2 linked regions of the Simiduia agarivorans SA1 = DSM 21679 genome follow. The protein of the gene in region 2 interacts with the protein of the main gene of each other region in a pairwise test. Links are inferred from orthologs where the notes say so. Each region holds a gene or a part of one and is shown on either strand. Other genes may lie near its edges. The genes, in order: uvrD and lpdA.

The links.
Region 1: the proteins of lpdA (region 2) and uvrD interact in binary tests that used the Escherichia coli proteins (3 or more experiments, as listed by UniProt). The link is inferred for Simiduia agarivorans SA1 = DSM 21679 from one-to-one orthologs.

The regions. Positions count from the first base shown.
Region 1 is NC_018868.3:2,768,646-2,784,009, reverse strand. Bases 9,566-12,523 are described here. They hold uvrD (DNA helicase II), read right to left. Parts: upstream 12,155-12,523; coding sequence 9,977-12,154; downstream 9,566-9,976. Other genes in these bases: M5M_RS12315 (MurR/RpiR family transcriptional regulator), read left to right, coding at 12,316-12,523; M5M_RS12325 (TRAP transporter substrate-binding protein), read right to left, coding at 9,566-9,953. In the rest of the region: peroxide stress protein YaaA, read right to left, coding at 1-30; M5M_RS12370 (DUF4265 domain-containing protein), read right to left, coding at 44-511; phosphate signaling complex protein PhoU, read right to left, coding at 884-1,600; phosphate ABC transporter ATP-binding protein PstB, read right to left, coding at 1,624-2,463; phosphate ABC transporter permease PstA, read right to left, coding at 2,499-3,794; phosphate ABC transporter permease subunit PstC, read right to left, coding at 3,787-5,175; M5M_RS12345 (PstS family phosphate ABC transporter substrate-binding protein), read right to left, coding at 5,254-6,291; M5M_RS12340 (TRAP transporter small permease subunit), read left to right, coding at 6,481-7,002; M5M_RS12335 (TRAP transporter large permease), read left to right, coding at 6,999-8,366; M5M_RS12330 (acyl-CoA thioesterase), read left to right, coding at 8,400-8,795; more of M5M_RS12325, read right to left, coding at 8,832-9,565; more of M5M_RS12315, read left to right, coding at 12,524-12,888; M5M_RS21100 (SIS domain-containing protein), read left to right, coding at 12,824-13,159; M5M_RS12310 (DUF6624 domain-containing protein), read left to right, coding at 13,218-14,174; M5M_RS12305 (TlyA family RNA methyltransferase), read right to left, coding at 14,202-14,711; M5M_RS20795 (S4 domain-containing protein), read right to left, coding at 14,713-14,943; glmS (glutamine--fructose-6-phosphate transaminase (isomerizing)), read right to left, coding at 14,943-15,364. UniProt on the Escherichia coli protein: A helicase with DNA-dependent ATPase activity. Unwinds DNA duplexes with 3'-5' polarity. Translocates on single-stranded DNA with 3'-5' polarity. Initiates unwinding more efficiently from a nicked substrate than double-stranded DNA.
Region 2 is NC_018868.3:27,562-42,907, forward strand. What follows is about bases 10,362-13,301. They hold lpdA (dihydrolipoyl dehydrogenase), read right to left. Parts: upstream 12,589-13,301; coding sequence 11,134-12,588; downstream 10,362-11,133. Other genes in these bases: sucC (ADP-forming succinate--CoA ligase subunit beta), read right to left, coding at 10,362-10,980; odhB (2-oxoglutarate dehydrogenase complex dihydrolipoyllysine-residue succinyltransferase), read right to left, coding at 12,658-13,301. Also shown: M5M_RS00125 (PhoX family protein), read right to left, coding at 98-1,801; M5M_RS00130 (hypothetical protein), read right to left, coding at 1,821-3,434; M5M_RS00135 (peptidylprolyl isomerase), read left to right, coding at 3,696-4,529; M5M_RS00140 (sulfite exporter TauE/SafE family protein), read right to left, coding at 4,516-5,298; ribosome biogenesis GTPase YlqF, read right to left, coding at 5,298-6,236; M5M_RS00150 (transglutaminase-like cysteine peptidase), read left to right, coding at 6,333-7,004; M5M_RS20285 (methyl-accepting chemotaxis protein), read right to left, coding at 6,994-8,619; sucD (succinate--CoA ligase subunit alpha), read right to left, coding at 8,942-9,814; more of sucC, read right to left, coding at 9,814-10,361; more of odhB, read right to left, coding at 13,302-13,875; M5M_RS00180 (2-oxoglutarate dehydrogenase E1 component), read right to left, coding at 13,914-15,346. UniProt on the Escherichia coli protein: Lipoamide dehydrogenase is a component of the glycine cleavage system as well as of the alpha-ketoacid dehydrogenase complexes.

The sequences.
Region 1 (15,364 bases), 2.7 Mb from region 2 along the record:
CGTTTTCGCCGGAGATACCACCATTAACATGAAAATTTACACCTTACTCTTCTAGTTCCAGCCACCAATTCAGCGGCGTCTGGCCATCGGCGGGATCATAGACATTGCCGTAAAGCCATTGCGCGTCGGCAGGCACCTGCTGTTCCAGGATCGCTTCAATCGCCTTGAAACCCAGGCTCACGTGGACTTTGTACACCAGCATACGGGGGCTGTGCAGCTCCAGCTCACCGCCAAGTTTTTCCAACTCACTGGTGAGCGCCTCTTCAAAGCCGGCCGTGTCCTGCTGGCTGAACACGCGCACACACAGATTGCCACTGCGCCGGACAATGTCGAATTCGCCGCTGGCTTCATCGAGCCTGATCAGGTCGCCACTGGCCAGCCCCTTGATAAACGCGGGTGAACGCACCAGGCGATAGCCTTCGTCGGTTTTTACAGCCTGCAGCTTTTCAGCCACGGGTTGGCCGGCCGGGTTATAGCCAGCGAACATTTCTATTTCGGTAATGGAATCCATACAGTCTCCGCACACGGGCGCGGTATTATAGAGGAGAGGTGGGTTTTAACGCGAACGGCAGACAAATGAGCCTAATTCCTGCTTTCTCCGCTCACATTCACGTCGCAGGTTTTCGCAGGCCGTTGCCACACCCGGCGCCGTCGGTTTGTTATCCAGGCAATTGCTGTAGCGCTCACCCAACTCGTAATCAGACATCCGCTCGATGCGGGAAGGCTCGCACGCCACCATCAGGAGCGCGGATAAGCACAGTATTGGATTCAAAAAGCGCGGGGTGTTCACAGGTAATCTCAGGCAGTTACACGTCCATTATACGAATTTGCGCGCCAAAGGCGCGCAAATTCGGTATGAGTGGTACGAGTGAACCACCCAACGCTATTTTTGTTTTATTTTGGCTTCTGCTTCATCGAGGCTGATGTGGCGGATATCCAGGCCACGCACCAGATAGATCACGTGTTCACACACGTTGCGCACATGGTCGCCAATCCGCTCCAGGGCACGCAACGCCCACAACACATTCATCACCCGCGAAATCTCCCGTGGGTCTTCCATCATGTAGGTGACCAGCTCGCGGATTGCGGTTTTGTATTCACGATCCACCGACTCGTCCGCTTCCACCACCTTGAGCGCGGCTTCGGCATCAAACCGGGCAAATGCATCCAGCCCCTGGGTCATCATGGCCTGAACACTGGCGCCGATGTGCCGGAGCTCGCTGGCACCGCGCCGGTTGGCACCGCCGTCGGCCAGGGCGATGGCCATCTTGGCGACTTTCTGGGCCTCGTCACCGATGCGCTCCAGATCGCGGATGGCTTTGGTCACAGCCAATACCAACCGCAAATCAGACGCTGCCGGTTGACGGCGCGCCAATACCAGCGTGGCCTGCTCGTCCAACTCGATTTCGAAATCATCGACTTTTTCTTCGGTGTCGATCACTTTTTCCGCCAGCGCGATATCACCGGTTTCAATGGCGCTGACCGCGTCGGCGACCTGTTGCTCGACCAAACCGCCCATTTCCAGCAATTGAGTGCGTAACATCTCCAATTCGGCATTGAACTGACGTGAAATGTGACGATCCAGATGTAACTTATCCATTTCTGATTCCTTTGGTCAGTGTCTCAGCCGAACCGGCCGGTGATGTATGCTTCAGTCAGATCATGATCGGGATTAGTGAACACTTTTTCAGTGTCGTTCACTTCAATCAACTTACCCAAATGGAAGTAAGCGGTGCGATTGGACACGCGCGCGGCCTGCTGCATGGAGTGGGTCACAATCGCGATGGTGAAGTTTTCAGATAACTCCGCGATCAGCTCTTCAATCTTCGCCGTGGCGATGGGATCGAGCGCCGAGCAAGGTTCATCCATCAGAATCACTTCCGGACTCACCGCAATGGTGCGGGCAATGCACAGGCGTTGCTGCTGACCACCCGACAAACCGGTACCGGGCGAATGCAGCCGGTCTTTCACTTCTTCCCACAAGCCCGCGCGGCGCAAACTGGTCTCTACGATTTCATCCAGCTCGGTGCGGCGGCTGGCCAGACCGTGAATACGCGGACCATAGGCCACATTGTCGTAAATGCTTTTGGGGAAGGGGTTGGGTTTCTGAAACACCATGCCCACGCGTGCGCGCAGTGGCACCACATCGAGCGAGGGATCATAAATATCCTGACCTTCCAGCATCAATTGACCCTGGACTTTGCAAATATCGATGGTGTCATTCATGCGGTTAAGGCAGCGCAGGAACGTGGATTTGCCGCAGCCCGACGGACCAATCATCGCAATCACTTCGTTGCGACCGATATCCAGGTCCACACCAAAGATCGCTTGCTTGTCACCATAGAATACGTCCACGCCACGCATGCTCATCTTGGCGTTGTCTACCAGGGGGTGACCCACGGTTTTGTGGTCGGCACCCACGGGTTGCGGGCCGTCAGAAATAGAATTTGCAGTCACGGGCATCTCGGCAGCAGTTGCAGTCGTCATCAGAGTTTACCTTACCAACGTCGTTCCAGCTTGCGGCGCAGCCACACAGCCAGGGTATTCATTAAAAACAGGAAGCCCAACAGGACCATGATGGCGGCCGAGGTTTTTTCCACAAAGGCGCGCTCGGGGCTATCGGCCCACAGGAAAATCTGCACCGGCAGCGCGGTCGCCGCATCCGTAACACCACCGGGAATATCCACAACAAACGCCACCATGCCGATCATCAACAGCGGCGCGGTTTCGCCCAATGCCTGAGCCATACCGATAATGGCGCCGGTGAGCATGCCGGGCATGGCCAGCGGCAACACATGGTGCAACACCATCTGCATTTTTGACGCGCCCAGTCCCAAAGCCGCTTCGCGGATCGAAGGCGGTACGGCTTTAATGGCCGCGCGGCTGGAAATGATAATGGTGGGCAGCGTCATCAGTGTCAGCACCAGACCGCCCACCAGCGGGATGGAGCGGGGCATGCCGAAAAAGTTGATAAATATCGCCAGTCCCAGCAAACCAAAAATAATCGATGGCACCGCCGCCAGATTATTGATGTTCACTTCAATCAGATCGGTGATGCGGTTTTTAGGCGCGTATTCTTCCAGATAAACCGCTGCCGCCACACCAATGGGAAATGACAGAACCAAGGTAACCAATACGGTGAAAAACGAACCCAGGGCCGCCCCCAGAATACCGGCCATTTCCGGCTCGCGACTGTCGCCGCTGGTGAAGAACACCGTGTTGAAAACCGTTTTGAGTTTGCCGTCGGCGTAGAGCGTTTCAAGCCACGCCAGCTGTTGTTCGGTCAGGCGGCCGGTAAAGGCCTGGTCGGGGTTATCGCCGCGACTTTTCAGCCAGGTATCCACGTCGTCATCCGCCAGCAACCAGATCTTGATGGTGGTATTGAGTAACGCCGGATCGGCCATCACCCGGTCGCGCAACGCATAGCCAGCGCCACTGCTGACCATTGCGGCAGCGGCACGCTTTTCACGCCGGTCACTCACGCCCAACTCGGCATAGAGCGCGCGTTTGATCTGGCCCTCGAAATCACCGGTCATGAAGGTGGCGGGATCCTCGGGTTGGTAGATTCCCAGATCTTCCGCGTTTAAGTCGACCTCAAGAAAAATTTCTGTGGTGAGAAAACCTTTGTGGCCTTTGCCCACAATATCGGTAAACAGCACTACCAGGCAGGCGAGACCAAAGGCAATGGACAAAATGCCGTACCAACGGAAGCGCTTTTCCGCCCGATAGCGCCTGGCCAGATTTTTGTTGACCTTGTCGATGGTGCTTTCGCGGGGTTTTACAGAATCAGTCATATTGCTCACGGTATTTTTTCACCACATGCAGGGCCACAAAGTTGAGCGCCAGCGTTGTCACAAACAGCATCAGACCCAAGGCAAAGGCCGCCAGGGTTTTCGGGCTGTCGAATTCCTGATCGCCCACCAGAAGGGTCACGATCTGTACGGTCACCGTGGTGACAGATTCCAGCGGGTTGGCGGTGAGTTTGGCCGCAAGGCCGGCCGCCATCACCACAATCATGGTTTCACCAATAGCACGGGAAACCGCCAACAGAATACCGCCCACCACACCGGGTAATGCCGCCGGCAGTACCACCTGGCGGATGGTTTCAGATTGCGTGGCGCCCAGGCCCAACGAACCATCGCGCAGCGATTGCGGCACGGCGGTAATCACATCATCTGACAGGGATGACACGAAGGGGATAATCATCACGCCCATCACCAGTCCTGCAGCCAGGGCAGATTCACTGGATGTGGCGAAACCGAGTGACTGACCCAGATCACGCACCGCCGGCGCCACAGTGAGCGCCGCAAAAAAGCCGTACACCACGGTGGGAATACCGGCCAGAATTTCAAGCAGGGGTTTAACGAAAGCGCGTACTTTTTTATGCGCGTATTCCGCCAGGTAGATGGCTGCCATCAAACCCACTGGTACCGCGACAATCATGGCGATCAGTGAAATCAGCATGGTGCCGGCAAACAGGGGCACCGAACCAAATGCACCCGAGCTGCCCACCTGATCGGCGCGCATGGCCATTTGCGGGCTCCATTGGGTGCCGAACAAAAACTCGATGGGCGAGACCGAACGGAAAAACTGCAGGGATTCGAACAGTACGCTGAATACAATCCCGACGGTGGTCAGGATGGCCAGCAGCGAGCAACCCAGCAATACCCAGGTAAACGTGCGCTCTACGCCCTGGCGCGCGCGCAACTGAGGCGAAAGACGACTCCAACCCCACAGGGCACCCACAATGGCCAGACTCAATACCACGCCGGTCACGGCGAACCGGTTGGTTTGCTGCAGGCCGTTAAACGCATCGGCGGCAGCCAGAATGGCCTCGGGTTGCGTGTCGCGGGGTAAATGACCGGCCGCCACGTTGTTGACCGTATTGACCAACAAACCCAGATCGGCCTTGTCGAGACTCTGCATCTCGGCGGGCAATTGACCAATCACCAGCCACTGCATGATGCGCTGGTCAAACATTTCCCACAGGCCCAGGACAAACAAGCTGGGCAAGGCACACCAGAGCGCCGTGAGCATGCCATAGTAAAACGGCAATGACGCCAGATGCCGGCTGCCGCCCAGTGCCTGGGCCTGTAACAGCACGCGCCCGCGTCCCAGCACAAAAGCAAAAACCACTAGTGCAGCGAGCGTGGCGATCAGGGTTAAAGGTTGCATAAATACAGAGTCTCTATATAAAAACAATCGCCCTGTGGATTCACCGGGCGATTGTGCTGTGTAACGTCCCGCAGGCGTTTACAGGGTCTTCAGTGCCTTGATATCGGCGGCCATTTTAGCACGCTTGGGCTTGGCCATCGGGATCATGCCTTTTTCCGTCAGGTAGCCGTCGTCACCCCAGGCTTTTTCACTGGTGAACTCGGCCAGGTATTCGGCAATACCGGGCACCACACCCACGTGGGCTTTCTTCACGTAGAAGTAAAGCGGACGGGAGATGGGGTAAGAACCGTCGGCGATGGTGTCGAAAGTGGGTTCCTGACCATCAACGGTAGACGCCTGAACCTTATCGCTGTTCTGGTCCAGGAAACTGAAACCGAAGATACCCAGCGCGTTCGGGTTGGCATTCAGCTTCTGGACGATCAGGTTGTCGTTTTCACCGGCCTCAACGTATGCGCCATCTTCACGGATTTCGTGACAGGCCGCTTTGAACGCATTTTTGTCGGCTTTTTCCCAGGCGGCAATCAGCGGGAATTGGGTGCAACCACCTTCCATCGCCATTTCAACGAATGCATCGCGGGTACCGGATGTGGGGGGCGGGCCCAGCACTTCGATTTTGGCTGCTGGCAGGGTGGGGTTCACGTCCTTCCAGGTCTTGTAGGGGTTGGCGATCAACGCATCACCCTTGGCATTGGGCACTTCTTTAGCCAGTGCCAGGAACAGGTCTTTACGGGTGACCTGAAATTGCTTGGCGCTCTTGGCATTGGCGACCACGATGCCATCGTAGCCAATCAGCACTTCAACAATGTCCTTTACGCCGTTCTCGGCACACATGGCCTTTTCGGAATCTTTGATCGCGCGCGAGGCGTTGGTCATGTCGGGGTATTGAACGCCCACACCGCCACAGAACAGTTTCATGCCACCACCGGTACCCGTGGATTCCACTTTCGGGGCCTTGAAGTTGGTGGAACGGCCAAAACGCTCGGCCACGGTAGTAGAGAATGGATACACGGTCGATGAGCCAACGATGCTGATGTGATCGCGGGCGGCTGCATCAACTGTCATGGCCATGCCAAATGCGGTAGCGGCCAGGGCAGCAGAAGTAATAATCTTTTTCACGAAGTCCTCCAACGGGGTATTTTGTCGTTCGAGCGCTACTCTATGTCGACTTGGTGACAAGTTTATGAATGCAAGATGACACTAATATGACAAAGCTCGCCTTAGCATAGACGTTCAGACAATGGCTACCCAGTCACCCGGCTTCTGTATAATGCCTGGATCATAAAACCTATAAGAGCAGGCGTTGTTATGACGCAGTCCCGCCTTTTGGCGCTTCAATCAACCGTAATGGCAATTACCACCACCCTCGGGCGGGCAGTGGCCTGGCTGACCGTGGTCCTGGTGTTAGTGACATTTACCGTGGTGCTGCTGCGATACGGATTCCAGTGGAGTCATATGGCCCTGCAGGAGGCCATTGTCTATCTGCATTGCATTGTGTTCCTACTGGCACTGGCATGGACGGCCGATGCCGACCAGCATGTCCGGGTCGATATTTTCTACCGGCGCTTTACCGTGCGCCAGAAAGCCTGGATCAACTGCCTTGGCAGCCTGGTGTTCCTGTTGCCTTTTTCGCTGTTTCTGCTGTGGGTCACCTGGCCATTTTTCCAATCCGCCTGGGCCATTAAAGAAGCCTCTGGCGAAGCTGGGGGGCTGCCCTGGGTCTATTGGCTCAAAGGCTTGCTGCCCCTGGCTGCCGCCAGCCTGGTGATGCAGGCTATCGGTCAGGTTCTGGGTAATCTCGGGCGTCTGCTGGCGGAGGTCGAGGCATGATCGAACTCCTGCCACTGTTATTATTTCTCGCCATCTGCCTGCTGTTGATGCTGGGCTACCCGGTCGCCTTTACCCTGGCGGGCACGGCGCTGGCCTTTGCCGGCATCGGCATCCTCACCGGTGCCTTCGATCCCAATCTATTACACGCCATGCCGGATCGGCTGTATGGCACCATGACCAATGTCACCCTGATCGCGGTGCCGCTGTTTGTGTTCATGGGTGTGATGCTGGAAAGATCCCGGCTGGCGGAGGACCTGCTGACCAATATGGCACGCGCCTGTGGGCGACTGCCCGGCGGGCTGGGTATTTCCGTGGTCCTGGTGGGCGCCATGCTGGCCGCCAGTACCGGCATAGTGGGCGCCACCGTGGTCACCATGGGCTTGATGTCGCTGCCCACCTTACTCAAGCGCGGCTACAGCCCGGAGCTGGCCACCGGAACTATCTGCGCAACCGGCACCCTGGGCCAGATTATTCCCCCCTCAATTGCCCTGGTATTGCTGGGCGACATACTGGGCAGTGCCTGGCAGCAATCCCAGCTGGCCGCCGGCATTTACAATGCCGAAGCGGTGTCGGTGGGCGATTTGTTTGTGGGCGCACTCATTCCGGGATTGTTGCTGGTGGCCCTGTATGTGGTCTATTTGCTGTTCCGCGCTTGGGGGACTGAACGGCCCGCAGCGGTGGCTGAATCGGCCGATGCGCCTCCGGCCGGTCTGATGGCGAGCCTGCTGCCACCGATCGCCCTGATTGTGTTGGTGTTAGGTTCTATTCTGTCCGGGGCCGCTACGCCCACCGAAGCGGCCGGCGTGGGCGCACTGGGCGCTACCCTGCTGGCGGCATTCAAGAAACAACTGCACCCCGCCGTATTGCGCGACGTGGCCCATGCCACCGCCCGCATCACGGCCATGGTGTTTGGTATTCTGATCGGCGCATCGCTGTTTTCCCTGGTATTCCGCGGCCTGGGCGGCGAAACGCTGGTGCACGAACTGTTCCAGCAACTCCCCGGCGGGGTAATCACCGCCACGCTGGTGGTCATGCTGCTGATCTTTCTGCTGGGCTTTATTCTCGATTTTATCGAAATCACCTTTGTGGTGGTGCCCATCGTTGCGCCGGTTTTGTTTGCCATGGGCGTAGACCCGCTGTGGCTGGGCATCATGATCGCCATCAACCTGCAGACCAGTTTTCTGACGCCGCCGTTTGGGTTTGCACTTTTCTATTTGCGCGGGGTGGCCCCCGATACCGTGGCCACCGGCCAGATTTACCGTGGCGTAGTGCCCTTTATTGTGATCCAATTGCTGCTACTCCTCCTGCTGGCACTCTGGCCCGAGCTGGTAACCTGGTTACCCGCACAATGGCGCGCTGGTTGATGGAGAGCAGATGTAACGGCGAGTATTAAAACAATGCATAACGAAGACGAGAATCCCACACCCACCGGCCAGTTGATGCTGCAAGCGCTGACCATGCCGTCGGATACCAATCCCAGCGGCGATATTTATGGCGGCTGGTTAATGACCAAAATGGACCTGGCAGGCTCCATCAAGGCACAGGCCATCGCAGCGGGCAGGGTGACCACCGTGGCGGTAGGCTCCATGGTTTTTCTGCGCCCGATCCCCGTGGGTTCCAACGTGGGGTTTTTCGTGGAAGTAGAAGAAGTGGGCCGTTCGTCCATCCGCACCCTGGTGGAAGCGTGGGTAATCGACCCGGAAGGCGATGAGCCGCTGAAAGTTACCGAAGGTGAATTCGTGTTTGTGGCCATTGACGGCAATGGTCGCACCCGGCCGATTCAGAAACCCTGATCAGGTTGCGGCTGTGTAAACAGCCGCATCGTCTCGTCAGCGGGACTCCAGGTAGGCTTCTTCAGAGATCTTGTGATATTCCTTAGCCTGTGCCAGAAATTGCTTGTAGTCGGCATAGACTTTGGCAAAAAACGGATCTTTCGCCGCCTGTTCCGTGTAAACCTGCTCGGAAATTGCTTTCAGTTTTTTCAGCACATCCTCCGGTAACCGGCGCAACTGCACACCGTGTTTGTTCACCAGTTCATTCATCGCCTGATTGTTCCGCGCCGTGTATTCATCCAGCATATCCTGATTGGATGCGCGCGCGGCTAACAACACGATTTCCTGTAAATCCTTTGGCAGACTTTCAAACACAGATTTGTTGATGATGATTTCAAGCGTGGGGCCTGGCTCATGCCAACCGGGATAGTAGTAATACTTCGCCACCTGATGAAATCCGAACGCCATGTCGTTGTAAGGCCCAACCCATTCCGTGGCGTCGATCACCCCGGTTTGCAACGAGGTATACAATTCGTTGCCCGGAATATTCACGGCAACACCGCCGGCGCGGGTAAACACTTCGCCTCCAAAACCAGGTATACGCATTTTCAGGCCTTGAATATCGGCGAGCGAATGGATCTCCTTATTAAACCAACCCGCCATCTGCACACCGGTATTGCCGCCCGCTAACGGCAACAAATTAAACGGCGCATAGGCTTCGCGCCACAACTTGCCACCATTACCGTAATGCAGCCAGCCATTCATTTCCTGTGCATTCATGCCAAAGGGCACAGAGGTAAAAAAAGGCGCCGCCGGAATTTTGCCTTTCCAGTAATAGCCCGCCCCGTGACCCAGTTCGACACTGCCGGAGCTGACCGCATCGAATACGCCCAATGCGGGCACTAATTCATTGGCTCCGTACACGGTGATATTGATCCGGCCATTACTGGCCTCGCGCACCCAGCGTGCGAAATTTTCCGGTGCATTACCGAGGCCAGGAAAATTTTTCGGCCAGGTGGTGACCATACGCCAATGATACTGCGCTTGCTGCTCACCCGATTGAACCGCTTGAATTTTTGCAACGGGCTTACTGAATACCTGTGCGTAAAACAGCCCGACGCAAAGCGCCGTTAACAGCACGATGACGAGCGTAGTCCATTTTGAATGGGTTTTTTCCATAGTGGTTTCCGGTTTTTTATTATTCACAGGGGTTCGAGTTTGGCGAGCCGTAACACCAGAAGCTTGCTGCCGGCATCGGCAAAATTGACCCTGACTCTGGCATTGTGCCCCTGGCCTTCAAAGTCGGTAATCACACCTTCACCAAACATGGGGTGTGCCACCAATTGCCCCAACGATAAACCGGATTCCGACACTGCATCCGGCAATGGCGCGCGACCCGCGGGTGCCTCCCGATCAAAACTCACGGGCCGGCTGAAGCTGGCTTTTATGCGCACCTCTTCCAATAAGTCATTGGGTATTTCCCGCACAAAGCGCGATAGCGGGTTGTAATTTTCCTGGCCGTACATACGACGGGATTCGGCATAGGTCAGATAAAGCTTCTCCATGGCCCGCGTGATACCCACGTAGGCCAACCGGCGCTCCTCTTCCAACCTGCCTGGCTCCTCCGCCGACATTTTGTGGGGAAACAGGTTTTCCTCCATGCCGGCCAGAAAAACCAAGGGAAATTCCAGCCCCTTGGCTGAATGCAATGTCATCAATTGCACGGCGTCTTCGAACTCATCTGCCTGTTGTTCGCCTGCATCGAGTGCTGCCGACGCTAGGAATTCAGCCAGCTCGGTCAGATTTTCGTCTTCTCCCCGGAAGCTGCCACAGGCGTTAGTCAGTTCCTGCAAGTTTTCCACCCGGGCCTGACCTTTCTCGCCTTTTTCGTTGCGGTGAAAATCCAGCAATCCAGTGCCTTTGATGACCTTATCGACCATTTCCCCTAAGGGCAGCTCAACCGTGCTTTGCTGCAGCTCAGTGACCAGCAACTGGAAAGCCTCTACCGCTGAACGGGCTCGCGCCGCCAGTACTTTCTGTTCAACCATTTTGCTAGCGGCCTGCCACAGCGAACAGCCTTCGGCACGGGCGAACTGGCGAATGGCATCCACCGATTTCTCCCCGATGCCTCGCGTAGGTGTATTGATTACCCGCTCGAACGCTGTGTCATCTTCCGGATTATTGATCAATCGCAGATAACCCAATGCGTTTTTGATTTCTAACCGCTCGTAGAATCGTTGGCCGCCGTAGATGCGATAGGGAATGCGCTCGCGCAAAAGCGCCTCTTCCAGCACCCGGGACTGGGCGTTGGAGCGATACAGGATGGCCACCTGATCCAATCTGGCATTGGGCTGGCCATGCCATTGCTCGATACGCTCGGTAATAAACCGCGCTTCGTCCTGCTCGTTGTAGGCGGCATAGAGCGCGATTTTTTCGCCTTCGTCGCCAGCAGTCCACAACTCTTTTCCCAATCTGCCGTGGTTATTGCCAATGACCGCATTGGCGGCATTCAGGATATTGGCAGTAGAGCGGTAATTTTGTTCCAACCGGATCGTTTTGGTGTTGGCAAAATCCCGATCAAAATGCTGGATGTTTTCAATACGCGCACCGCGCCAGCCATAGATAGACTGGTCATCATCACCCACCGCAGTGACACAGGCGCTTTTTCCGGCAAGTACCCGCAACCAGGCATATTGCACCGCGTTGGTATCCTGAAACTCGTCGACCAGAATAAAGGGAAAACGTTGTTGGTAATGGCGCAACAGGGCCGGGGTATCGCGCAGCAATTCCAACGCGCGCAACAGCAATTCGCCAAAATCCACCAGCCCGGCAGACTGGCAGGCGGCCTCGTAGCGATGATAGATCGCCAGATGGGTTTTCATGTACAGATCGCCACCATCGTCGATGTGAGCGGCGCGACGGCCTTCATCTTTCTGGCCATTAATCCACCAGGCGGCCTGTTTCGCGGGCCACTGTTTTTCATCCAGATTCAATTCGTTGATGATGCGCTTGATCAACCTGACCTGATCATCGGAGTCCAGAATCTGGAAATTTTGGGGCAATCTGGCCTCTTGGTTGTGCATGGACAACAACCGGTGGCAAAGGCCATGAAAGGTGCCTACCCACATGGCACGTGGGTTCAGGCCCAGCAGTTGTTCCAACCGGGCGCGCATTTCCCGCGCAGCCTTATTGGTAAAGGTAACTGCCATCACCGAGGCCGGCGATATCTGCTCCACTTCTATCAGCCAGGCAATCCGGTGCACCAGCACCCGGGTCTTGCCCGAGCCGGCGCCCGCCAGAATGAGTTGATTGCAGGGGTCAGCCGATACGGCTTCGCGCTGCGCGTCATTGAGATCATCGAGTAGACGGGAAACGTCCATGTACACCAAATCAATAAAGATGTAGCAAAACTACAGAAAACTGATGTTTTTACTACATAACCAGATACAATAAAGCCGGTACGCAAGTCACCGACACGCGAAAAAACAGAATACTTAGGCGATGATCGCGCCAGATCGAATAATTTTACAGGGAATTCACTATGAAGCCCGCGTTGATGACGCAAAAAATCAGTGATGCTATCTTAACGATGCGAAAATCGGAACGCAAAGTGGCCGAGTTTGTTCTGAGCCGACCTGCCGATATTATTCACATGCGCATCGTGGATCTGGCCAAGCAGGCAGAAGTCAGCGAACCCACGGTGGTACGCTTTTGTCGCGCCATTGGCTGCGAAGGGTTCCAGGACTTCAAACTCAACCTGGCCCAACAGTTGGCCGCCAGTCCTAGTTTTGGCCAGATCGCAGTGACCGATGACGATTCGGTCGCCGACTATTCCCACAAGGTTTTCGACTCTACCGTAGATACCTTATTGAAAGTGCGCGACTCATTGAACGCCGAAGTACTCGACCGCGCCGTAAACGCCCTGTGCAAAGCTAACCGGGTGGAATTTTTCGGCTTTGGCGCCAGTGGCGCAGTGGCAGCCGACGCCCAGCATAATTTTCCGCCTGCAACTCGCCACCGCCGCCTACGCCGACCACCACATTCAATGCATGAGTGCCATGAGCATGCAACCGGGCGATGTAGTGGTGGCTATTTCTCAGTCAGGCCGCACTAAGGCGCTGCTGGATGCTATGGACGTAGTAAAAAGCGTGGGCGGGATCGTCATCGGTATTGCCCCCTCCGGCTCACCCGTGATTCAGAAGGCCAGCATTCCTATCGAAGTGGATGTGGAAGAAGATATTGAGATATACACGCCGCTATCCTCGCGCATCGCTCATCTGGTTGTTATTGATGTGCTCGCCATTGGTGTTGCGAAACACAAAGGACCTAAACTACATGACCATTTATTCAGATTAAAACAGGGTTTGAGGAAACTGCGAGTTTAGATTTTTTTCTAATTACACGCCGTCCTGTTACCACCTATTCTAAAATGGATCTATGAATATGTGCAGAACAGTTTTTATACTTATTCAAATTTTTATTTTTTCAATTCAAGCGCATGCAAATTCTGACTATTGGGAAGTACGCGCTAAAGATGTCTTTCTGCACGATAAATCAGCCTTAAACATAAAATCAGACATCGAGAAAGCTTATACGTTGATTGAGACATTCCGCTCAAGAGCATCAGAGTCACTTCCCTTTGCGTGGCAGACTACAGAATTTTCACCAATAATGTGCCTTGATGCGAACGCAGTCAGGCAACAAATCAGTGAATTGGAATTAATAAGCCGTTCAGACTCCTACGAACAGTATATTATAAACAGGCATATCGCTAAGACAGTTCTGTCAAATCTTGATAGCTATCTGCGCGATTACCGTAAAGAAGTTATACATGAACTAGGTACTTTTTCGCACGCAGAAGAGTTGGCTGATATCGTTGCCGGAGATCAAGGCACCATTCTCTATTTCTATGTAGAACATTCAAAGGAATTCACCAGTTCGTCTGCCGTCAGACAATACCTTGAGTATCATCTGACACAACGGCGATGTGAGGCTGTTTTAGCAGCGACGCCTTTTTTTGAGCAATATCTTGCAGAACGAGGATGGCCGGTATGGTCAAAGTATGAAAAGTCAATCGGAGAATATTTTTTTACCGTCTTGCAGCATTTCTCAAACCGACCCGATCTGATGAAAAAAGTGCAAGCCGCGCTCGAACAGTGGTCAAAAAATGGTGAGGCAGAGGATTGGTACTACCCTGATATTACTGACAAAATTCTCATCCAGGAAGGCAAACCACAGAAGTACGGCACCTTTATACGCTGTATTGACGGAGCTTACAAAGCAGTAAGCGGGGTTTCTTCGCGCGCAAATCTCGACCAAATAAGAGCAGAATACGGACTCAGACCCTTTGAAGAGGAGCTTGCACTACGGGAACAAAAACTGGGAAGCTGTGCGCGTTAATTCAATGGCAATTACGCCAACTAATTTTTATTTCCAGGCAAAAACAAAAAATTCCCGGTTACCATCGCCACCTGCAATCGGTGAAACAAAGTAATCTTTCACAGACATAGCGTGTTCGCAAAGGCAACTTCGGAGTTTTTCTTCTACCAGATGGTAGTGAGCCACATTCCGGACTATGCCGCCCTTGCCAATCTGATTGGGTTGCAACTCAAATTGCGGTTTAACCAAGGACAGTAGAAAACCACCTGGGCGGATCAACGGTATGAGCGATGGCAACAGAAGCGTTTGGGAAATGAATGACACGTCCATAACAGCGCCGTCAAAACCGTCAGGTGCATAGGCCATGAGATCATCCGCAGGCAGCTCACGGCCGTTAATGCCCTCGAAGGAAACCACGCGGGTATCGCTCCGTAGGGAATTGTCCAATTGATCGCACCCTACATCTACACCGACCACTTTTTTAGCGCCTGCCTGCAGTAAGCAATCGGTAAAGCCACCAGTGGATTGACCCATATCCAATAATGTAAGACCAGTCACATCAATGCCTGCTTTTTTGATAGCGCCCTCCAGCTTTACCCCCGCGTGACACATAGCGGGTGAGCTCGCTGTCTTCAATGATCGGAAGCGCGTCGGAGGGGCAGGGGTGTGACGGTTTGGTGATTGCGTTGCCGCCCAATGTGACTTTACCGGCTTTGATCAGCGCTTGAGCCTGGGCACGGGAGCGCGCCAGGCCCAGTTGAACCAGCCGTTGGTCAAGCCGTTCTGTCATTACTCAACAGTGACCGATTTCGCCAGGTTGCGTGGCTGGTCAACATCGGTCCCTTTTACGATGGCGACGTGGTAGCTGAGTAATTGTAAAGGGATGGTGTACACCATAGGGGCGATAGTATCGGGTACCGACTGAACATCTATAACAGTAACTTCCTCCGACGAGGGGAAGGCATCGGCCTGATCGGAAAAAACAAACAGTTTACCGCCCCGAGCCTGTACCTCTTCCAGATTGGATTTAAGTTTTTCCATCAGGTCGTTATTGGGTGCAACGGCCACAATGGGCATATTTGCATCTACCAAGGCCAAAGGACCATGCTTAAGCTCACCTGCCGGGTAACTTTCTGCATGAATGTATGAAATCTCTTTTAGCTTGAGCGCGCCTTCCATCGCCACCGGGTATTCAACCCCGCGGCCAAGGA
Region 2 (15,346 bases):
CATACCCAGGTATGGGGGAGTCTGACCCCGATAAACCCGATAAACAAAAAAGGCGGCCGGAGCCGCCATAAGATGCTGCAGTAGAACGCTTGCAGAATTATTCGCCGGCGGGGTTGTAGACCCAGATCATGTTGTTTTCATGGTTGCTGGTATCTTCCCCGATCAGTACCCGGCCATCGTCCAGTACCAGCAGGTTGTCCGGGTTGCTGATACCGTCGGTTGAACAGCGATTGGTTGCCGCCGTGCTGTCGTAGGGACCACCTACCACCACGGGTTCCATGCGCGTGGTGTTGTAGTTGGCATCCAGGCCCATGCGGTACACCACGCCACAGCGATTTTCAGTCAGTTGAATGTCGCCTTCGTTATCGGTCATACCGCTTCTGACTTCAGACATGGCCACATACATCACCGGCAAGGTGCCACTGGCCGCGCCGTGGTAGTTAATGTTAATGCCTTCCATTTTGCGGAATTCCACCGTTGCTCCCTTGGCTTCAGCGGCGCGCAGGGTTTCCAGGAACGCATAGCGGTCATCACCGGTGCCATTGGCCGCCCAGTCATCGATTTCTGCCTGGGTAATGTAGCTGGTGGCGCCATCCACATAGTCGGTTTCATCAATGTTGTCGTAACTGGCGATCCAGGTTTCCAGCTGGGCATTGGTGGCGGTACCAAGCTCAATCCAGCTCAGGTTCATGCCGGCGCGGGCGGTATCTGAAGTTGCATCCTGTGTCACTTTGGCGGCATACAGGGTGCCACTGCTCAGATCGCCGGGGTTGGTGGCAACGAACTTGTAGAAGCCTTTGTCAGTGCCATCGTCGGTCAGGTAAACAGTTTTCTGATCGGGCATAACCACGGCATTTTCATGTGCCATACGACCCAATGTGAAATGCTTAACCGGTACCGGTGCGGCCGCTGTCGGCTGGGTTATTTCTACGATATAGCCGTAGCGGTAGGGGTTGGGAAAGGTACCGCCCAGATAGTCTTGCAACAGCTGCACGTCGGTGTAGCTGGGGTAGCCCGAGGTGTAGGCCGGGTTGTTCCAGTTCTCCGCGTTTTCGGCTTCGTAGTTCTCTTCTGCCACCAGCGGGGTATTCCATGGTGACAGGGTACCGAAGCAGTTGATCAGCGTGCCCATTACGGCAGAAAAGTCCACGTTCATCACGTCACTTACGCTCCACTCACCTTCGCTATCGCGGCTCACGTGCATGCGGCTGACCGCGCCCGGGCGGTCTTCCCAGCTGGTGAACAGGTAACCTTCAGACCCGTCGGCGTTAGCGGCGACAAAGGCGTTAAAATCCGGGTCCTGTGATTGTTTCAGTGCTTGGGTGTTGGCACCGTTTACGATGCTGCCCAGACCAAACGGCAACGCGCCCTGATAGGTGTCTCCGGCGCGGCCAAGGACTTTGTAGCTGCCAATGGCGAGCTGGGTGGTGTTGGCTTCGGCACTGCCATCCGCCGGTACAGCCACATCTGCCAGTCGCTTGTCGAGGCGATCCAGATCCATGCCCTCAACCACGCCGACCGCAGCCAGGTTTTCCGGTGCTGCCAGCGTATCGGAAGGGTGTTGTACGTTGAAGAAAAGCTCGCCGTTATCGGTTTTGTACAGGCCGGTGACCTCCGAGCCAATGGGCAGGGTTGCCAGTCGGATCAGGCTGGGTGCCGCCACCAGGTCCTGACCGTCGGCGCCATCAGCACCATTGGCTCCGTTGGTGCCATTGATCCCATTGCTGCCGTCGTCGCCACCGCATGCGGTGAGGGCAGTGGCAATTGCCAGTGCCAATAGGTTGCGTTGAATCCCAAACATACTTGCGTCTCCCTTAGGGTTATTCCGCAGCCACTTGTGCTGCATTTGATGATGATTGCCAATCGAGGCGCAGGTCCCAACCCAATGCCTGGTGCTTCGGGTCGAGTGGTCGAGTGCCTTCATCGATGGCCTGATGAATGTTCTTTGCAGGTACCCAAGTGGCATCCCGACCCAAGCGATAGCTCTGGGTGCGCACAATATGGGTGTAGGCTTTGTTGAGCTGGCGGGCGCGTTCGGCCGAGGGGGTAATCAGCTGATATACATCTGCGGCGAGAACGGCCCCGGTTTTTACCTGGCCTTTGTCATCAAACCAGCGCGCCAGCATTTCCGTGTTCTGACGGAATTCATCGCCACCGCCGACACGTTTGAAATAGGCCAGAATTTCCGGTTCGGCATGACTTACCGTGGGCGCGTCCGGCATGCCCTGTAAATTGATATAACCCCAACCTTCGGGGCCCGTGACCTTGCGCCCAATGGAGAAGGTCTGATCGATGGTGCTGCCAATGGCACTGTGGCAGCCCATGCATGCCATGTTTTCTTCATGCGTCTGCGGCCGGAGTTCACCGCTGGCGTCTTCGACGAATGCACTGATCATCCAGCCCATGCCATTTTCCATACCGGCATCACCATGGTGGATAAAGTAGGGCAGGTCTTCGTCGACTTTTTCTTTGCGTTCTCGCCGATACCGGTTGTCCAGTTCGGCATCGGACAAGGTTTTTATTTTGCGCATGTGGCGCAATTCTTTCATCCGTGGCGGCGCGACTATCTGATCGTCCTGATCAATACCAAGATAGCGCACGCTGTGTAAAAATTCGGTGCCGGTAGGGTATTGTTGTGGCGTGACGACCACCTGGCTGGCATCACCGAAATAGTGTTCTTGTGCGCGCAAGCGGGTTTCTGCTGCATTGAATCTTCCGTCGCCGTTGATATCAATCTGGTAGCGGGACTCATCAAACGGAAGCACAGAAATGGATGGCAGATCTTTGATGGTTATTTCCACTAGGGCGAGATTCAACCTGTAAATATCGATATTGTATTGGCCCTGACGCTCACGGAAGGGAGTGTCAAGGCGTATAGCCACATCGCCAAATGAGCCGTTGGTGGGCCAGAAAGTCGACGGGAAGGGCTTGTAATTGAATGCAACCCAATGGCTGTTGTCGAGTGCTATGCCGTCCTGGTCAAATGCGCCGTCTGCCAAATGAAAGTTCTGCAAATCGGGTGTATAACCCTGCCAGTTGTTTGCTTTTAGTCGAGGTGCCAGGGCCGTATAGTTGTCTTCATTGACGTAGCGATCAATGGTTTGATCGCTGATGGCTGCCACATAATCACGTCGGTCGACAAACAAATTCTGCCAGTGATTGTTGACGCCCACATCCGAAAACAGGTAGTTGCCCTGCAGGGCACCGTCGTCTAGTTTGTTCATACGGTAATCGGCCGATTTACCCCGCGGGTAAACCTGGTGGCAAACAAAGCAGGGATTGTGTGATGCTTCGGTGCGGGTGTAACACTGGGGTGGAATCGGCGCCTCCTGGTTGTACAGGCGATCATTTTCCACCGGCAGTATCTGGTGCGGCTCGATACTCGGAAATCCGGTATACACAGGTTGATTGGCTGCCAGATCAGAGGGTGTCATATCGCTGCAGGCGGAAATAAGCAGGGCTGGAAGCCACAAGAAACGGATCGTGTGTTGCATATTCTTATAAGCTGCTGGTCTTGAATCAGCGCCCACAATAGCCAGCAATTGTGACAAGCTTGTGCCAGGCACATGACACACGGGTTGCAGTTGTGTGAAGCCGTGTGCCAGAGGAATAAACTAAGCGGAAAGTGGCAGGATAGGTTGGTTAAATTCTCTGCACTTTGACAGAGTTAAAACAACAGACGGGAGTCAGCGCAATTGAAATGGACAATGTGGGGCGTGTGTTTAGGATTTGTTGTTTTTCTTTCGGGGCCAGTGAGCGGTCAGAGTTTTCGCCCGATTGAACAGGCCAACTTGTGGTATCTCTATCTCGATACCGGCATGGTTGTTATCGAACTGAATGACCGTTATGCGCCGAAAACCAGCGCGCGTATCCGCGAATTGTCGGGTGCGGGGTTTTATAACGGAAAAAGTTTTTACCGCGTCATCGAGGGCTTTGTGGCACAGGCCGGGGCGAATGGAAATAGTCCGGGTATGCTGCCCTTGCGGCTGGAGGCAAATGTGAAATTGACTGCGCGCGATCCGCTTCAGCTGGTGCAGCGACCGGATATGTTTGCACCCATCACCGGCTTCTGGCGGGGGTTTGCCGTGGGTGTGGGACAGGATCAACGCACCAGCTGGTTGTTGCATTGCCCGGGTGCGGTGGGGATGTCGCGCGCCGATGATCCCGATTCCGCCACCACCGATTTCTATATCGTTATCGGTCAGGCGCCGCGCTATCTCGACAATATCATGACCCTGTTCGGGCGCGTGGTATGGGGTATGGACAAGGTGCAGCAAATTCTCCGGGCCAAGCCCGAAAGCGATGGCATGCTGGCTGCCGGTGACCCGCAAACGAAAATCCGTTGGGCGGCGGTGGGTAGCGCACTGCCGGCGGAGCAGCGCATTGCGCTGAGTGTGGAGCAGACCGAGGGCGAGGATTTTGAGCAAAAGCTGGCCGACCGGCGGGCGCGGGCCCATCCGTTCTTTTTTCAGAAGCCGCCCGCGGTATTGGATGCCTGTCAGGTACCTATAGCGGTCAGGCGAGCATAATGCTGGTGAGGCCGGCACTGCTCACCAGCAGTAGCACGGCGCCCAGCCAGCGATAGAACACGCGGGCGTCGGTTTGCGCCAGGTAGTTGTGTAACCGTTGGCCGAGCCAGTGGCCGACGGCGGCGCAGGGCAATAACCACAGGTGCTGGATGAGTTGCAGGTCCACATCGGCCCAGATGAAGGCAGCCATCTTAATGGCCACCAGAATAAACCAGAGGGCAAAGAGCGTGTTGCGTAGCCTGGCCTGGGCCACGTGCGCAGCAAATACCGCCACGATGAGCGGCGCACCAATCAGGGACGTGCCCGACACATAGCCGCCCAGCATCAACAGTGCAGTGTCCATCCAGGGCTGCTTGCTGACGATGGGGCGGTTGGCAATGTAGCTGATGGAGTAGATCACCACGATGGCAAAAATAATGCCGGTCATGATGTGGTTGGGCAGCGCCAGCAGTCCGAATACGCCAATCAGTTTCGGTACCAGCATGATGCCCAGAGCGCGTTTGAGATAGCCCCAGTCAACCCGGGTATCCACCCCGGAATCTTTGTGTTTACGGCGATCACCCCAAATACTGAGACTCGAAAACACCAACAGATGCACAGCGATGATCGGCAGATACACCAAGGGACGGTCGTCGATCAGCAGGATAAAGGGCAGGGACAGGACCGCGCCCCCGAAGCCTAAACCTGAACGGACAAAACCCGACCAGATGAACACCAATGCAATCAGCAGGTGGGCAATAACAGACAGTTCAGGAAAAAACGGTGTCATCAGGTGTGGCGTTTACCGGCTTTTTTGAGCGCTTTTTTCGCTTCTTTTTCGGCGTCACGCTCCGCTTTCAGCGCGCGGGCCTGTTCCACTTCCAATAATTCCTGCGCGATGACCTCCGGGGTTTCCAGTGTGATCCGGCCAAGTCTGGCAGCGCGGAAATCCGACACCAGTATTTCACCGCCTTTGTAATAGTCCACTTCATTGGCTTTCATGCCGCCTCGGCGTTGGCAAACCGCAGAAATCAGGCCCAGGCTGTCTTTGGGCAGGCTTTTAAGGCCATAGCGTTCCTTCAGTCCTTCCGGATAGTTGGGCAGCAGGTAGTCTGCCAGGTAGAGCCCCAGGTCTTCAAAGTCGATCACCGTGTTCTTGATGGCACTGGTGGCCGCCAAGCGGAAACCGGTGTTGTTATGCTCGAGTTTGGGCCACAGCATGCCCGGACTGTCAAACAGGATGACCCCGTCTTCGAGGTTAATTTGTTGCTGGGCTTTGGTCACGGCCGGTTCATTGCCGGTTTTGGCCGCCGGCCGGCCGGCCATGGTATTGATAAAGGTGGATTTGCCTACGTTGGGAATGCCGGCCACCAATACGTTGATGGTTCGGTTCTGTTCGGCCTTGGTTGGCGCCAGCTTGCGCACCAACTCCGGAATCAGGCTCTTCAGTTTACCCGGCATGCGCAGGTCTACCGCCAGGGTGCGGGTATTGTCCTGTTGTTCAAAGTGCGTCTGCCAGGCCTGGGTCATGGCGGGGTCGGCCAGGTCATCTTTGCTCAACAGCTTGATCACCGGCAGATGAGTGCAGGCCTCGGCGATCACCGGGTTCTGGCTGGAGTGGGGCACCCGCGCGTCCAGTATTTCCACCAACACGTCAATGCGCGGTAACAGCTCAAGCATTTGCTTGCGCGCTTTATGCATGTGACCGGGATACCACTGGATGCTCATGCCTGTCTCCTGAAAATGTGCAAGGCGGCAATTTTACCCATTGGCGCGGGCTTTGGCGAACCGGACTATACTAGGTCCTGAATTAAGGAGGGTGAATTGATCAGAATTGCTGTTGCGTCCGTTGGGCTGATGGCCAGTGCCGCGTGGGCCTTGGACCAGAATTTTGGCGTCACCCCGTCAGTATTGGAATGGGTTCAGAGCAAATGGGGCCCCGAGGCCCGGGTTCGCGTGGCCAGTTGGCCAGAGAATATGCAGGCGAGCCTGCAGAATCATTCTACCGATGAGCAAAAACTCACCAATGCCAACGATTTTTTCAATCAGGTGCGTTGGGTTGCGGATTTGGAGCATTGGCAAAAAGAAGACTATTGGGCCACGCCCATTGAAACCCTGGCCACTAATGCGGGCGATTGTGAAGATTTTTCCATCGGCAAGTATTTTACGTTACTGCACACACAGCTGGCGCTCGACAAGTTACGCATCACCTATGTTAAGGCGTTGGAGTACAACCAGGCCCATATGGTGTTGGCTTACTACCCCTCGCCGGATGCAGAACCCCTGATTCTGGACAACATCAATAAAACCATCCTGCCCGCGTCTCAGCGGGAAGACCTGTTGCCGGTGTACAGTTTTAATGGAGATGGTTTGTGGTTGGCCAAAGCGCGTGCAAAAAAACTCACCAGCGACACGCAAAAAAACCTCCCACAGTGGCGGGAGGTGAATGAACGTATGCTGCGTGAAATGAACGAAGCGGGTAAACCTACACCTTGAAGTGCGCCACCAAGGTGGTGAGTTCCTGCGCGGTGTGGTCCAGCTCGTTGGCGATTTCAGTGGAGCGGCGCGCGCTGGAGTGCGCATTCTGGGCCAGTTCGGCCATGCTGCCTACATTGCGGCTGATTTCGTCTGATGCGTAGCTTTGCTCTTCAGCCGCGGTGGCAATCTGGGTATTCATATCCCGGATGCGTGAAACGGCATCGGTAATGGCGCGGATGGAATCGCCTGCGGCACCGGCCAGCTCCACGGTCGCGCTGGTTTTGCCCTGGCCGTCGCGCATGGCTCTGACGGCAGTGGCTGCACCGCTTTGAACGGTTTCAATAATCTGTTGAATTTCCGCTGTGGATTCCTGCGTGCGCTGGGCCAGGCCGCGAACCTCATCCGCTACTACGGCAAAGCCACGGCCTTGTTCGCCGGCGCGCGCCGCTTCAATGGCCGCGTTCAGGGCCAGCAGGTTGGTTTGCTCGGCAATACCTTTGATCACACCCAGCACGGTGCCGACGCTGGACGTATCCTGTTCGAGCTTGTCCATGGCAACGGCAATTTTGTCCACTTCGTTTGACAGGGTGTTGATGGCCGCAATGGTTTGTTGCATGACATCCAGACCGGACTTGGCGTTGTTATCGGCAGCCTGAGCCGCGTCTGCAGCACCGGCGGCATTACCAGCCACTTCTTGCACCGTTGAACTCATCTCGTTAATGGCAGTGGAAACCTGGTCGGTGAAGTGCTCGGTTTTACCCGTGTGTTGGGCAATTTCGGATGCGGTTTCGTTGATGTTGCCGCTGGCTTCATTCAAGGCCGAGGCGGTTTGTTTAACGGCGGCGATAATGTTGACGATTTCTGCACGCATGGACTCCAGGTTGCGGGTCAGGTCACCAATTTCGTCCAGCCGATTACTGGCCAACGCACGGCTGAAATCGCCTCGGCCGAATCGTTGAATGTCTTTCACCATTTGGTGAATCGGCAAAATGATCGAGCCTTTCAATGTCCACCCGAGCAGTGCGAGGATCACGACCGCAGCGACAATCAGGCCCATCGCGGCAGTGGTCGCGAGCGCGTCGGCGGCTTCGTCCACCTTGCGCGAGTCACTTTGTACTGCTTGGGCAAGACTGGCTGCGGTTTCATCGAGTAATTTGGCGGGCTCACGGTCAATGCCGCGCACCGCCTGATCGCCCACTACCGGATTGAACTCGCTGAACACAAAATCTTCAAAGCCCTTGTTGTAGGCGTCGTACATTTTTTTGTGGGCATCGCGGAATTGTTCCACCTGTGCCCTGTAGGGGCTGGCACCCATAGCGGTTTCAAGTGCCCGGGCTTTTTCCTGGATGAGTTGGTGTTTGGTTTTAAACCTGTCCCAGTATTTTTCCCGATCGGCTTCGTCAAATCCTCTGAGCAGGACGTTCTTCCATTCCTGCACCTGAATTTTGAATTCGTAGTTGATTTCAGAGATGTTGCGTTCGTAGGTCAGCTGCTTGCTGAGCAGGTCCCGATATTCCTGTACTGAGCCATTGAGAGCCGATACAGCAAACTCGGCCACCAGAAACATAGCCAGCAGACCCGCGCCCACCAAGGACATCAACCGCGCCTGCATACTTGATCGAAGCCAGTTCATGGCAACCCCTTTAGTAATAAACACACATTTTTTAATAAGTTTTGATGACTAAAAAGTCACCAATACGGTTTAAGTATATGCAAGATATCGGCAGTTGCCGGTAAAACTTAGGGATTAATCGTCCGCCGGTCGTGAAAAATTTTGTGGACCGGCAATGAGCGCTGCGAGCGTGTTTGGCATGCCCGTGCGGCGGGTAAACCCCGGGCGCCCATCCGGGGAAAAAGGCGGTATGCCTGTTGCCTTGAGTGGTTGTTTGCACCGCCAGAACAGGCAGGCGAAAAAAAGGGCCGCAATGGCGGCCCTTTCCTGCAACACTGAAAACTTACCAGCCGGTAACTTCTTTCAGTGCAGCACCGATGTCAGCCAGGCTGCGTACGGTTTTCACGCCGGCATCTTCCAATGCGGCGAATTTCTCGTCGGCGGTACCTTTACCACCGGCGATGATGGCGCCAGCGTGGCCCATGCGCTTGCCAGCGGGTGCGGTCACACCGGCGATGTAGGAAACAACGGGCTTGGTCACGTTGGCCTTGATGAAGGCGGCCGCTTCTTCTTCCGCTGAACCGCCGATTTCACCGATCATCACGATCGCTTCAGTGGCGGGGTCTTCCTGGAACAGCTTGAGGATGTCGATGAAGTTGGAACCGGGGATAGGGTCACCGCCGATGCCCACACAGGTGGACTGGCCGAAACCGTAATCGGTAGTCTGCTTCACGGCTTCGTAGGTCAGGGTGCCGGAGCGCGACACGATGCCCACTTTACCTGGCAGGTGAATGTGACCGGGCATGATGCCGATCTTGCACTCGCCGGGGGTGATCACGCCGGGGCAGTTAGGGCCGATCAGGGTCACGCCCAGCTCGTCTACCTTAACCTTGGCTTCCAGCATATCCAGAGTGGGGATGCCTTCAGTGATACACACGATCAGTTTGATACCGGCGTTGGCCGCTTCCAGGATGGAATCCTTACAGAAGGGCGCAGGTACGTAGATCACAGAGGCGTCGGCGCCAGTGGCTTCAACCGCTTCTTTCACGGTGTTGAATACGGGCAGGCCCAGGTGGGTGGTACCGCCTTTGCCGGGCGTTACACCGCCAACCATCTGGGTGCCATAGGCAATGGCTTGCTCAGAGTGGAAAGTACCCTGGCTACCAGTGAAACCCTGGCAGATAACCTTGGTATTTTTGTTGATTAATACGCTCATTACTTGCCTCCCGCCGCTTTAACAACTTGCTGTGCGGCATCGGTCAGGCTGGTGGCAGCGATGATGTTCAGGCCGCTGTCGCTCAGTACCTTGGCACCCAAGTCTGCGTTGTTACCTTCCAGGCGTACAACCACAGGTACTTTTACGCCCACTTCTTTCACTGCACCAATCACGCCTTCGGCGATCATGTCACAACGCACGATACCACCGAAAATGTTGATCAGAACTGCTTCGACGTTTTCGTCGGACAGGATGATCTTGAACGCTTCAACCACGCGCTCTTTGGTAGCGCCACCGCCCACGTCCAGGAAGTTGGCAGGCTGGCCGCCGTGCAGCTTCACGATGTCCATGGTACCCATGGCCAGACCGGCACCGTTCACCATGCAACCGATGTTGCCATCGAGGGCCACGTAGTTCAGTTCCCACTTGGCCGCGCGTGCTTCACGGGCGTCGTCCTGGGAAGGGTCGTGCATTTCCTTGATCTTGGGCTGACGGAACAGGGCGTTGCCATCGATGTTGATCTTGCCGTCCAGGCAGTGCAGGTTGCCCTGGTCGGTGATCACCAGCGGGTTGATTTCCAGCAGGGCGAAGTCATAGTCCTGGAACATCTTGGCCAGACCCAGGAAGATCTTGGTGAATTGCTTCACCTGGTCGTTGTTCAGGCCCAGTTTGAACGCCAGCTCGCGCGCCTGGTAGGGCTGTGCGCCTACCAGCGGATCGATGGTGGCCTTCAGAATTTTTTCGGGTGTTTCTTCCGCCACTTTTTCGATTTCAACGCCGCCTTCGGTGGAGGCCATGAAAACGATGCGACGGCTGGCGCGGTCTACTACCGCACCCAGGTAAAGTTCCTGCGCGATGTCGGTACAGGATTCCACCAGAATGCGTGAAACGGGCTGACCCTTTTCGTCTGTCTGATAGGTAACCAGGTTGTTGCCCAGCCACTTCTTGGCGAAATCTTCGATTTCCTGCTTGGAGCTGACGAGCTTAACGCCGCCGGCTTTACCGCGGCCACCCGCGTGAACCTGGGCCTTGACTACCCACTTGTCACCACCGATTTCGGTAGCGGCTGCAACGGCTTCAGCCGGTGTTTCGGCGGCAACGCCTTTGGACACCGGGAGACCGTATTCGGCAAACAACTGCTTTGCCTGATACTCATGCAAATTCATGATGTCGTTCCACTTTTATGCGATATGCGTTTGTTGGTGCGAGCAAAACTCTGTTCGCCTCTTCGTCACAATACGCTGTACCTGTGATGGTCGGCCGGAGCCGACCCCCTGTTTGCGCGGTGCAATCACCGCGCGCTCTACGCCGTATTGTTATTATTTGCGCTTTTTGCGGTTGGCAATGTGAATGGCGTGGCCATTCGCCGCCAGGGCCGCTTCTTTCACCGCCTCGGACAGAGTCGGGTGACCGAAAATGGTCATGCCGATATCCTCGGCAGATGAGCCAAACTCCATGGCAATGGCAACCTGCTGCACCAAGTCGGCAGCAGAGGGGCCCACAATGTGCGCACCCAGCACGCGGTCTGTGTCCGCGTGTGCCAGAATCTTCACCATACCTGCTGTTTCGTTAGCAGCCATGGCGCGACCACTGGCGGCAAAGGGGAAAAGTCCTACGTTGTAGGGCTCGCCCTCGGCCTTCAGTTGTTCTTCCGTCTTACCGACCGCGGCGACTTCCGGGTGGGTATAGATCACGTTCGGGATAATGTCGTAGTTAACGATGCTCTTCTGGCCGGCGATGCGCTCGGCAACCACCACGCCTTCTTCACTGCCTTTGTGTGCCAGCATCGGGCCGCGCACCACGTCGCCGATGGCCCAGACGCCAGGGGCAGACGTGGAGCACAGGTCGTTTACGTAAATAAAACCGCGCTCGTCCAGGTTCACGCCGGAATCTGCTGCCAGCAGGTTCTGGGTGAAAGGACGACGGCCCACGCACACGATCAGCTTGTCGAACACTTCTTTCTGCTCTTTGCCATCGGCATCGGTGTAGGTCACGGTAACGGACTTTTTCTTGCCTTTGCCTGTGACTTCGGAGCCGGTCACGCGGCAGTTCAGGCGGATGTCCAGACCCTGCTTTTCCAGAATCTTTTTGGCTTCTTTGGCAATCTGCTGATCCATCATGGCCAGGAAGTTAGGCATGGCTTCCAGCAGCACCACTTTGGAGCCAACCCGGTTCCACACAGAACCCAGCTCCAGGCCGATAACGCCGGCACCGATCACACCCAGGCGCTCGGGTACCGCATCAATTTCCAGTGCGCCGGTTGAATCCAGAATGACGTCGTTGTCCACGGGGGCAACAGGAATGTTCACGGGAATAGAGCCTGACGCCAGGATTACGTTGTCCGCAGACAGGGTTTCCACTTTGCCGTCGTGGCCGGTTACTTCCACTACACGGTTGGCCAGCAGCTTGCCGGTGCCGTAGTAGGATTTCACGCCATTGGCCTGGAACAGGGCAGCGATACCGCCGGTGAGCTTCTTCACGATGTCGGCCTTGCGGGCGATCATGGAAGGCACGTCAATTTTCACGTCTTTGGTGCTGATACCGTGAATGCCCAGATCTTCCTTGGCTTCATGGTACTTGTAAGAGCTGTCCAGCAGGGCTTTGGAGGGGATACAGCCCACGTTCAGACAGGTACCGCCATTCACGCCCTTACCGTCGGCGTTTTTCCACTTTTCAATACAGGTGGTTTTCAGACCCAGCTGCGCGGCGCGGATTGCGGCCACGTAACCGGCGGGGCCGGAACCAATCACGATAACATCAAATTTTTCAGACATGTTGTGTCCTCAATTCTGAAAAAGTTTAGGGGAGCACCGCTCCCCGAGAAATCAGGCTAAAGGGCTAAATCAGATTTCCAGCAGAATGCGTGCCGGGTCTTCGATCATGTCCTTAATGGCAACCAGGAATTGTACGGCATCTTTACCATCAATCAGGCGATGATCGTATGACAGTGCCAGATACATCATGGGGCGTATTTCCACCTTGCCGTTCACGGCCATGGGGCGCTCCTGAATCTTGTGCATACCCAGAATCGCGGTTTGCGGCGGGTTCAGGATAGGCGTGGACATGAGCGAGCCGAACACACCACCGTTAGTGATGGTGAAGGTGCCACCCATCATATCATCCATACCCAGCTTGCCGTCACGGGCGCGCAGGCCGAAGTCGCGGATGGTGTTTTCGACATCTGCCAGGCTCATGTTTTCGGAGTTGCGCAGCACGGGCACTACCAGACCCTTGTCGGTGGACACAGCCACGCCGATGTCCTGGTAGCCGTGGTAGACCACGTCGTTGCCGTCGATGGAGGCGTTAACGGCGGGGAAGCGACGCAGGGCTTCGGCCGCGGCCTTCACGAAAAAGCCCATGAAGCCCAGACGGGTGCCGTTGTGGGACTTTTCGAACTGGTCTTTGTATTTCTTACGCAGTTCCATCACCGGGCCCATGTCCACTTCGTTGAATGTGGTGAGCATGGCGGTGGACTGGCTGGCTTCCAGCAGGCGCTCGGCAATGCGTGCACGCATGCGCGACATGGGCACACGCTTCTCGGTGCGATCGCCGGCGGGCAGTTCGATGCCACCGGTGCTGGCCGCGGCGGCTTTAGCGGGCGCTGCGGCAGCCGCAGGAGCAGGTGCGCCACCTTTCAGGTGATCGATTACGTCACCTTTGGTGACCCGGCCACCCTTGCCTGAACCGGCCACGGCGTCGGTGCTGACGTTGTTTTCGTCGGCCATTTTGCGCGCAGACGGGTTAACCAGTTTGTCGTTGCCGGCGGCGGGTGCTGCGGCAGCGGCAGGTGCTTCAGCCGCGGGTGCGGAGGCTGCGGGCGCAGCACCTTCTTCCAGACGGGCAATCAGCTCGTTGGAAAGAATGGTTTCGCCTTCGTCCTTCAGGATTTCAGCCAGTACGCCGTCGGCGGGCGCCACCACTTCCAGAACCACTTTGTCGGTTTCGATATCAACAATCAGTTCATCGCGACTTACAGCTTCGCCGGCTTTTTTGTGCCAGGTAGCGATGGTGCCATCGGGCACAGATTCAGGGAACTGGGGTGCTTTGATTTCGATGCTCATTGTTTGTATTCCTTAGCCTTAGCCAATTCGGTTGACCGTTACTTAACGGTCAGTGCGTCGTCGATGAATTTGTTTTGTTCTTCCAGGTGCAGGGACATGTAGCCTGCCGCCGGTGCTGCCGAAGCCTCACGGCCGGCAAAATTCAGGTAAGCCTTGGGAGACAGATCTGAAATTACGCGGCGCATGTGGTGCTGGCTGGAGTACCAGGCACCCTGGTTCATGGGCTCTTCCTGACACCAAACGAAGTCAGTGAGCTTGCTGTAGGGCTTGAGTGCTGCCAGCAATTCTTCCTCGGGGAAGGGGTAGAGCTGTTCCAGGCGGACCAGTGCCACATCGTCCTGGCCACGCTCCATGCGCGCTTCCAGCAGGTGGTAATAAACCTTGCCCGAGCACAGCACCACGCGCTTGATCTTTTTGGGGTTGACGGTGGTGTCGGCCAGCACATTGTGGAAGTGGCCGTTGGCCAGTTCTTCCAATGTGGAGGTGGCCAACTTGTGGCGCAGAATCCATTTGGGGCTCATCACCACCAGCGGGCGACGCATGGGGCGAATGGCCTGGCGGCGCAGCATGTGGAAAACCTGCGCGGGTGTGGTGGGAATGCAGACCTGGATATTGTGCTCGGCGCACAACTGCATGAAGCGCTCCAGACGCGCGGAGGAGTGCTCCGGGCCCTGGCCTTCATAGCCGTGTGGCAACAGCATGGTCAGGCCGCACAAACGGCCCCACTTGTGTTCACCCGAGGTAATGAACTGGTCGATCACTACCTGCGCACCGTTGGCAAAGTCACCAAACTGGGCTTCCCAGATCACCAGTGCGTTGGGCGTGGTGGTGGCGTAGCCGTACTCGAAGGCCAGTACCGCTTCTTCGGATAACAGCGAATCGTAAATATCGAAGGGCGGTTGATCGTCCTTCATATTTTGCAGCGGCACATAACGCGCTGCATCTTTCTGGCTGTGAATCACGGCGTGGCGGTGCGAGAAGGTACCGCGCCCTACGTCCTGACCGGTTAACCGCACGCGATAACCATCGTCCAGAATGGTGGCGTAGGCCAGTGTTTCTGCCATGCCCCAATTAATGGGCAGGGCGCCACCCGCCATTTTGATACGGTCTTCGTAGATCTTGGATACCTGACGCTGCACCACGATGCCGTTCGGCACTTCGCACATTTTCTGTGCCAGTTGCTGCAGTTTTTTCATGGGCACGCGGGTGTCGCCTGCGGCGGTCCAGTCGTGGCCGATGTAAGGCGTCCAGTCCACAAACATGCTCTTGTCCGGCTCGCTCACCAGGCCGGAAGCCACGTGCTCGCCGCGATCGAGCGCTGCACGGTAGTTGTCGGCCATGGCCTGTGCTTCTTCCGCGGTCAACACCTTTTCGTTCACCAAGCGCTCGGCATAAATAGTGCGCGTGGTTTTGTGCGAACGGATTTTTTTGTACATCAAGGGTTGCGTGGCCGACGGCTCGTCGGTTTCGT